DNA from 2 places in the Streptomyces sp. NPDC059695 genome. Region 2 is predicted to be linked to the other one. Evidence: riboswitches for the same ligand, from Rfam matches in the RefSeq annotation. Region 2 holds a riboswitch; the other holds the start of a gene.
What was found. Region 2 has a riboswitch for ZMP and ZTP ahead of ACFV2S_RS06690 (bifunctional 5,10-methylenetetrahydrofolate dehydrogenase/5,10-methenyltetrahydrofolate cyclohydrolase). Riboswitches for the same ligand answer to the same signal wherever they lie in the genome.

Region 1: another riboswitch for ZMP and ZTP. It lies ahead of glyA (serine hydroxymethyltransferase); the one in region 2 lies ahead of ACFV2S_RS06690 (bifunctional 5,10-methylenetetrahydrofolate dehydrogenase/5,10-methenyltetrahydrofolate cyclohydrolase).

What each region holds. Positions count from the first base shown of each region.
Region 1 covers NZ_JBHWFF010000012.1:141,611-146,012, forward strand. The annotation lists gene trpS (tryptophan--tRNA ligase) at 1-464, opposite strand, end outside; gene glyA (serine hydroxymethyltransferase) at 859-2,127, opposite strand; ZMP/ZTP riboswitch at 2,192-2,282, opposite strand; gene rocD (ornithine--oxo-acid transaminase) at 2,390-3,595, shown strand; gene ACFV2S_RS17375 (polysaccharide deacetylase family protein) at 3,843-4,402, shown strand, end outside.
Region 2 covers NZ_JBHWFF010000003.1:319,510-323,911, forward strand. The annotation lists gene ACFV2S_RS06680 (aldehyde dehydrogenase family protein) at 1-121, opposite strand, end outside; gene ACFV2S_RS06685 (GAF domain-containing protein) at 166-1,608, opposite strand; ZMP/ZTP riboswitch at 1,701-1,808, shown strand; gene ACFV2S_RS06690 (bifunctional 5,10-methylenetetrahydrofolate dehydrogenase/5,10-methenyltetrahydrofolate cyclohydrolase) at 1,837-2,691, shown strand; gene ACFV2S_RS06695 (hypothetical protein) at 2,838-3,785, shown strand; gene ACFV2S_RS06700 (SWF or SNF family helicase) at 3,766-4,402, opposite strand, start outside.

The DNA of each region.
Region 1 (4,402 bases), on a different contig from region 2:
CGCTGGTCCTCGCCGACCGGGACCTCGTTGGCCTGGTAGAGCAGGATGTCCGCGACCTGGAGGATCGGGTACGTGAAGAGGCCGACGGTGGCGCGGTCGGCGCCCTGCTTGGCGGACTTGTCCTTGAACTGGGTCATGCGGGAGGCCTCGCCGAAGCCGGTGAGGCAGTTCATGACCCAGCCGAGCTGGGCGTGCTCGGGGACGTGGCTCTGGATGAAGAGGGTGCAGCGCTCCGGGTCGAGACCGGCGGCGAGCAGCTGGGCGGCGGCGAGCCGGGTGTTGGCGCGCAGCTCGGCGGGGTCCTGCGGGACCGTGATCGCGTGCAGGTCGACGACCATGTAGAAGGCGTCGTGGGTCTCCTGCAGGGCGACCCACTGGCGGACGGCGCCGAGGTAGTTGCCGAGGTGGAACGAGCCTGCGGTGGGCTGGATTCCGGAGAGCACACGGGGACTGTCAGAGGCCATGCACATCATTCTCTCAGGTGTGGGAACCGATCCCCGACTGCCGGTGCGCCGGGCGGCTCCGGTGCTGCGCCCGGAGCTGCCGCGGACCGCCGCCGATGAGACCAGGAACACACCGCGCCCGGCCCCTCGGTGAGGTGCCGGGGGGGGGGGGGGGGCCCCCCGGCGGGGGGGGCGCCCCCGGGGGGGGGCGCCCCCCGCGCGCGCGCGCGGGGGGGGGGGGGCGCGGCGGGCGGGGGCGCCCCCGCGCCGCCGGCGCGGGGCGCCCCGGGGGCCGCCCCCGCCGCGGCCGCGCCCCCCCCCCGGCCCCCCCCCCACCCCCCCCCGCCCGCCCCCGGGGGGGGGGGCGGGCCCCCGGTGCCGCCCCGCGTGCGGCGGCACCGGCGCGGGGCGGCCGTCAGACGGGCAGGCCCGGGGCCGGGTGGGCGGCCATGAGCTCGGCGACCTCGGCGCGGACGGTGCGGAGGGCGTCCTCGTCACCGGCTCCGGCGGCGGTGACGGCGCGGTCGATCCACGCGGCGACCTGGTCCATGTGGTCCGTGGTGAGGCCGCGGGAGGTGAGGGAGGGGGTGCCGATGCGGATGCCGGAGGGGTCGAAGGGCTTCCGGGGGTCGTAGGGGACGGTGTTGTAGTTGACGACGATCCCGGCCCGGTCGAGGGCCTTCGCGGCGATCTTGCCGGGGACCTGCTTCGGGGTGAGGTCGATCAGGATCAGGTGGTTGTCGGTGCCGCCGGAGACCAGGTCGAAGCCGCGGGCGAGGAGCGCCTCGGCGAGGGCCCGGGCGTTGGCGACGACGGCGTGGGCGTAGGCGCGGAAGGACGGCTGGGAGGCCTCGCGGAGGGCGACGGCGATGGCGGCGGTGGTCTGGTTGTGCGGGCCGCCCTGGAGGCCGGGGAAGACGGCCTTGTCGAGGGCCTTGGCGTGCTCCTGGCGGGACATGAGCATGGCGCCGCGCGGGCCGCGGAGGGTCTTGTGGGTGGTCGTGGAGACGACGTCGACGTGCCCGACGGGGGACGGGTGGGCGCCGCCCGCGACGAGGCCGGCGATGTGGGCGACGTCGGCGACGAGAACGGCACCGGACTCGCGGGCGATCTCGCCGAAGGCGGCGAAGTCGATGGTGCGGGGCAGCGCGGTGCCGCCGCAGAAGATGACCTTCGGGCGCTCCTTGAGGGCAAGCTCGCGGACCTGGTCGAAGTCGATCAGGCCCGTGTCCTGGCGGACTCCGTACTGGACGCCGCGGAACCAGCTGCCGGTGGCGGAGACGCCCCAGCCGTGGGTGAGGTGGCCGCCCATGGGCAGGGCCATGCCCATGACGGTGTCGCCGGGCTGCGCGAAGGCGAGGTAGACGGCGAGGTTGGCCGGGGAGCCGGAGTAGGGCTGGACGTTGGCGTGGTCGACGCCGAAGAGGGCCTTGGCGCGCTCGACCGCGAGGGTCTCGACCTGGTCGATGTTCTGCTGGCCCTCGTAGTAGCGGCGGCCGGGGTAGCCCTCGCTGTACTTGTTCTGGAGGACCGTGCCGGAGGCTTCGAGCACGGCGGCGGAGACGTAGTTCTCGCTGGGGATGAGGCGCAGGGTCTCGGCCTGGAGGCGTTCCTCGGCGCCGACGAGGGCGGCGAGCTCGGGGTCGGCCGCGGTGAGCGCGGGGTGCTGCGGCGGGGTGTTCATGCTGGTGTCCTCCGGGCGTTCGGCGGAACGGTCCCGGGGCTGAGGTGCGCACGGGACCTGGGGCCCGTGATGCCCAGGCGAGCGGCACCTCGTGTGGTGGAGCGCGCGCGGCTCCCCCGGGGTCGCTTCCCCGTACGCCAGTCGCCGTGCGTGATTCCAGGGTAGCGGGCGTGCCGTCGCCGAGGTTTCCCTGTCCGGCATCCGAGCGACGATAAGAAAGGGGCCATACGCACCCCCGAGCCGCAGGACGAACGGAGATCCCGTGTCGAGGACAGAAGACGCGATCACTTCCGCGGACGCGCACAGCGCGCACAACTACCACCCCCTTCCGGTCGTCGTCGCCTCGGCGGACGGCGCCTGGATGACCGATGTCGAGGGCCGTCGCTACCTCGACATGCTCGCCGGGTACTCGGCGCTCAACTTCGGGCACGGCAACCGGCGTCTGATCGACGCCGCGAAGGCGCAGCTGGAGCGGGTGACGCTGACCTCGCGCGCCTTCCACCACGACAGGTTCGCCGAGTTCTGTACGCGGCTCGCGGAGCTGTGCGGCAAGGAGGCGGTGCTGCCGATGAACACGGGGGCGGAGGCGGTCGAGACGGCCGTGAAGACCGCCCGGAAGTGGGGGTACGAGGTGAAGGGCGTGCCGGACGGGCACGCGAAGATCGTGGTCGCGGCGAACAACTTCCACGGCCGGACGACGACGATCGTGAGCTTCTCGACGGACCACGAGGCGCGGGACCACTTCGGGCCGTACACGCCGGGGTTCGAGATCGTGCCGTACGGGGATCTGACGGCGATGGAGGCGGCGGTCACCGAGAACACGGTGGCGGTGCTGCTGGAGCCGATCCAGGGGGAGGCCGGGGTCCTGGTGCCGCCGGCCGGCTATCTGGCGGGGGTCCGGGAGCTGACGCGCCGGCGGAACGTGCTGTTCATGGCGGACGAGATCCAGTCGGGCCTGGGCCGGACGGGGCGGACGTTCGCGTGCGAGCACGAGGGGGTGGTGCCGGACGTGTACGTCCTGGGGAAGGCGCTGGGCGGCGGGGTGGTGCCGGTGTCGGCGGTGGTGGCCGACCGTGACGTGCTCGGGGTGTTCCGGCCGGGTGAGCACGGGTCGACGTTCGGCGGGAACCCGCTGGCGTGCGCGGTGGCCCTGGAGGTGATCGCGATGCTGCGGACGGGCGAGTTCCAGGAGCGGGCGGCGGAGCTGGGCGAGCACCTCCACGCGGAGCTGGGTCTGCTCGTGGGCGGCGGCGCGGTGGAGGCGGTGCGCGGGCGCGGGCTCTGGGCTGGCGTCGACATCGCGCCCGCGAAGGGGACGGGCCGGGAGATCTCGGAGCGGCTCATGGAGCGGGGCGTCCTGGTGAAGGACACGCACGGGTCGACGATCCGGATCGCTCCGCCGCTGGTGATCTCGAAGGAGGATCTGGACTGGGGCCTGGAGCAGTTGAGGGGCGTCCTGTCGGAGTGACGGGATCCGTCGCGCGCCCGTCCTGCCGGAGTGAGGGTCCGGCGCGGGGCGTCCCGTCGGAGTGAGGGTCCGGCGCGCCCGTCCTGCCGGAGTGAGGGTCCGGCGCGGGGCCTCCTGTCGGAGTGAGGGTCCGGCGCGGGCGTCCTGTCGGAGTGACGGGATCCGTTTCGGGGAGGGCGGTGGGAGGCCGGAGCGGGGTCAACTCGGCTCATTGACACGCGACTTGGTCTAGGCCAATGATGCCGCCATGCCGAGACTCCGTCTGCGTCACGCCCCGCGTGCCGCGCTCGCCGCCCTCGTCCCGCTCGCGCTCCTCGGCGCGGTCGCCGGACCCGCGCACGCCGCCCCGGCGGCCTGGCCCGAGCCCGTCCCGCTGGTCTCCCGCGTGGAGACCACCGACCCGGTCGTCTTCATCACCGTCGACGACGGCTGGAACCACGACCCCGCCGCGGCGAGGCTGCTGCTCGACCGCCGGGTGCCCGCCTCGCTGTTCCTGCTCCCCGGGGCCTACTCGTACGACTCCGGCTACTTCCGCACCCTGCTCGACCAGGGCCGCTCCCGCGTCGAGAACCACACCGTCGACCACCCCGACCTGACCACGCTGGACGCGGCGGGCCAGAAGGCGCAGGTGTGCGGGGCCCGCGACCGGCACCTCGCGCAGTTCGGCGACGGGCCCCGGCTGCTGCGCCCGCCGTACGGCACGTACGACGCGACCACCCGGACCACCGCCCGCGCCTGCGGGGCGAAGGCCGTGGTGACCTGGACGTACGACCTCACCACCTGGGGCGAGTGGTCCCCGCCGACCCC
Region 2 (4,402 bases):
TCGGGTTCTCGAAGTAGCGGCCGGCCGCCGGGGCGACGTACGCGCCGCCGATCCAGTGGTCGTAGCGTGCCTCGTACGACATGAGCGCGCCCTCGGTACCGGGTGCGGCGTAACGGGTCATGGGCTTGGCCTCCCTGGGGCGCGCCGGCCGTCCCTGGCCGGCGCTCATGCCCGAGTGTGCGGACCCGTACGTTGCAAGCCCGTTGCACCGGCGCACAGTTCCGCCTCCAGGGAGTCCAGCCTCGCCCGTACGGGAGGAAGCCGGTCCGCCGGTACGGCCCCGCAGAGGGCCCGCCAGACCACCACGTCGTCCTCGCCCCACGTGCTGTACGCCCAGTCCGCCAGCAGCCCCGGATCGCGGCGATCCACCAGGGCCGCCCGCAGCCGGTCCGCGAGTCGCTCGCGCAGCCGTACGACCCCGGGCGCCGCCGACGCCGGGAGCAGCGGGCCCGCGTAGTCCCCGGCCGCCGCCGCGACGGCCCCCGAGGCGAGCCTCCGGTCGACCGTCGCGAAGTCCGCGTCCACCGCCCCGGCCAGCCGGTACGGCCGCGACCTCAGCACGTCCGGCCCGAGCAGTGCGCGCAGCCGCGACAGCTCCGCCCGCAGGGTCACCGGGGTCACCGACTCGTCCTCGTACAGCAGCGTGAGGAGTTCGTCGCCGCCCACCCCCTCCGGGCGGTGCGCGAGGACCACCAGGATCTCGCTGTGGCGGCGGCTCAGCCGCAGCCTCCGCCCGCCCACCGAGAGCTCCGCCTCGTCCCGGCCCAGCGCCGACAGCCTGAGCCGTCCCGGCTCCGGGGCCGGACCGAGCAGCGCCAGCTGCGACTCGGCCGCGCGCGCCACCGCCTGGACGAAACCCAGGCTGTGCGGGTGCGCGAGTCCCTCCCCGCCGGTGATGTCGACCGCGCCGAGCAAGCGCCCGCTGCGCGGGTCGTGGACGGGAGCCGCGGCGCAGGTCCACGCCCGTACCGGACGCCGGAAGTGTTCCGCGGAGACCACCTGGACGGGACGGTCGACGGCCAGGGCGGTCCCGGGCGCGTTCGTCCCGGCCGCCGCCTCCGACCAGCGGGCCCCGGCCACGAAGTTCATCCTCCCGGCCGCGCGCAGGGTGCCCGGATGCCCCTCGACCCACAGCATCCGCCCGGCGGCGTCGCACACCGCGAGGAGGTGCTCCCCGTCCGTCGCGTACGCGCCCATCAGCTCCCGGATCACCGGCATCGCCCCGGCCAGGGGGTGCGCCTCCCGGCAGGCCGCCAGCTCGTCCTCGTCCAGTTCCACCCGGGCCGCCCCGTCGGGGCTCACGCGCGCGCGTACGGAACGACGCCAGGACTCGGCCACCAGCGGACGAGGCCGCCGTGCACGGGGCTCCTCGTCACGGACCTGCTTCCCGTCACGGACCTGCTCCTCGTGACGGACCTGCTCCTCGCCACGGACCTGCTCTTCGTCACGGACCCGTTCCTGCCCACGGACCCGTTCCTCCCCGCGTACCGGGGCGGACCCGGCGCCCCGGTACGCCGTCGGCGCCCGTCCTGTCCGCGGCTCCCCGGCCACCCACGCATCGCTCAACTCGGCCTCCTCGTCGAGGTCGTTCCGGCCCGTCGCGCTCATCGTGGTGCGCTCGGGTGCCGCCGACAAGCTCCCCCGCACCCCGGCATATGCACCCTGTCCGGGACCGGCCCCCGACCCCTCACGTAGAGTGGGGCCCGGGCCGTGACTGGCGCTTGAGGTGGATCACCACCGGGGAGCGGCCCGGCGGAGCGCGCCCTCGCGGCGCGACCGTGCCGATGCCGTGCGCCTGGGCGAGAAACCGGTCAGACACGACGCCCAGGAGCTCCCATGTCCACCAGCACCGCCACCCTCATGGACGGCACCGCCCTCGCCCGCCGCACGGTCGAGGAGACCGCCGCCCGCGCCGCCGAGATCACCCGCCGCACCGGCGTCACTCCGTGCCTCGCGACCGTCCTGGTCGGCGCGGACCCGGCCTCCGTCACGTACGTGAAGATGAAGCAGAACCGTTGCGCGAAGGCCGGAATCCGGTCCAAGCACGTGGAACTGCCCGCGGAGACGACGACCGAGGAGCTCGTCGCCGCCGTCACCGCCCTGTCCGAGGACCCCGAGGTCCACGGCATCCTGCTCCAGCACCCGGTCGGCCCGCACATCGACGAGCGCGCCGCCTTCGAGGCCATCGCCCCCGAGAAGGACGTCGACGGCGTCACGATGGCCTCCTTCGCCGCCATGGGATTCGGTCTGCCGGGCTTCGTCTCCTGCACGCCCGGCGGCATCATGCGGCTCCTCGACGCGTACGACGTCGAGCTGAGCGGCAAGCGCGCGGTCGTCGTCGGCCGCAGCGCCATCCTGGGCAAGCCGGCCGGTCTGCTCCTCCTCGGCCGCGACGCCACCGTCACCTACTGCCACTCCCGCACCAAGGACCTCTCCTCGGTGGTCCGCGAGGCCGACGTCCTCGTGGCCGCCGTCGGCAAGCCGAACTTCATCAAGGGCGAGGACATCAAGCCGGGCGCCGTCGTCATCGACGCCGGCTACAACCCGGGCAACGTCGGCGACGTCGACTTCGTCTCGGCCGCCGAGCGGGCCTCCCTCATCACCCCGGTCCCCGGCGGTGTCGGCCCCATGACCATCGCCGTGCTCCTCGCCCAGACGGTCGAGGCCGCGGAGCGCCTGCTCGGGCTGTAGGCAGCGGTGACGGGGAGGCGGCGGTGACGGGGGAGCGGCGGTGGCGGTGGCGCGCGCGGTCGGCGAGGGTCACGATTCCGTACCTGCCGGGCCCGACGGCCGGTGAACGCTGGCACCGTGGCCGCCGAACGGCGAACCTGGACCCTGTGCCCCACCCGCCGACCGACATCCCGCCGACCGACACCCCCGCGCCCGGCGGCCCCCGCGCGGGCGACACGCCCGGACCGCCCGCACCCGACCGGGCGAGCCCCTCGCCACGCCCGCCCGGCCCCGGGTCGGAGTCGGCGTGGTCGGCCCGCCTGGTACGGCTCGGCGCGCCCCGGCCCGGGCCCGCGGCCCGGCGCGCCCGGTGGTTCGGAGTGCCGCTCGTCCCGTTGCTGACGGCCGCCCTGGTGGCCGGCGCGTTCCTGACCGCCCGGGGCGGCCAGGAGGGCGGCGGTCTCGCCGACGGGCGAACGGGCGGGGACCCGGTCGCCGTGCCGTCCCCCGTCGTCACCAGCGGTACGGGACCGGCCGCCCCCACCGCGACCGACGGAGCGGGGACGGCCGACACGCCGACCGCGGGAACGCCCTCGCACTCCCCGACCACGGGCGCCACGCCGACGCGCACGGCGCCGGGGGACCGCGCGGTCCGGCCGCAGGACAGCACGTCACCGACGCCGCGCCGGTCCCGGAGCACCGGCCCCGCGGGCGGTACTCCCTCGAACGCCGGCACACCCTCCGGCCGCCCGACGGAAGACCGGCGCCCCGTGCGGCCGGTCTCCTTCGAGGCGCTGCGGGTCGGCGAGTGCTTCGACATCGACCGCGACGCGCCGGGCACCGCCCTCCGGCGGCGCTGCGACACGCCGCACCACGCGGAACTGGTGGCGCGGCGCCGCCTGGTCGGCACCCTCGCCACCGATCAGGCGGTGCGCGAGGCGGCCACCGTCCTCTGCCGCGAACCGCTCCGCCGCAAGGCCGCCCGGCAGCCGCTCGGCACGCGCTGGGCGACCTTCGTCCAGTACCCGTACCGGACGAGCCACCTCCTCGGCGCGGACACCGTCGCCTGCAGCCTGGCGACCACCTCCGGCACGCTCAGCCGCCGGCTCCAGTAGTCCCGGCGGCGAACGCCGTCGCCAGGGCCGCCGCCGGGTCACGGTCCGCCGGACCGGCCGGGGACCAGCGCGCCCCGGCCTTCACGTACGGCCACCAGCGTCCGTCCTCGCCGAGCCGTAGCTGCGCCTCCGCGCCCATGACCGTCCACCGCGCTCCGCCCGCGCGCCGCAGCACGGGCCGGTCGCCGTCGTCCCAGGCCTCGGCGAGCCGGACCCCGGCCCGGTCGATCGCCTCGGGCTCCGGGGTCCACTCCTCGTCCAGTACGGCGAGGGCGTCGGAGCCTCCGAAGCGCCACGCGCGCGTGGCCAGGTCCAGTTCCGCGCGCGACCTGCCCGAACCGGAGGCGAGCCGCGCCGCGACCCAGGGCACGGGAGCGCCCGCCGCGAGCCGGACCGCGTCCTGAGGGACCGTCAGCCGTGCCTCCGCCGCCTCCTTCGTCGGTTCGCCCGCGCTGTCGGCCCCCGTCAGGGCGCCCAGCAGCCGCTGCGCGCGCGCCGCCGCCTCGGTGGCGAGGAATTCGAGGGCAGCCGGATCGACCCCCGGCTCCGGCGGGGTGTCGGTGTCCAGGGACGGCGACCGCCCCGGCGCCGCCGGGACGACGGGGGGAGCGGGCAGC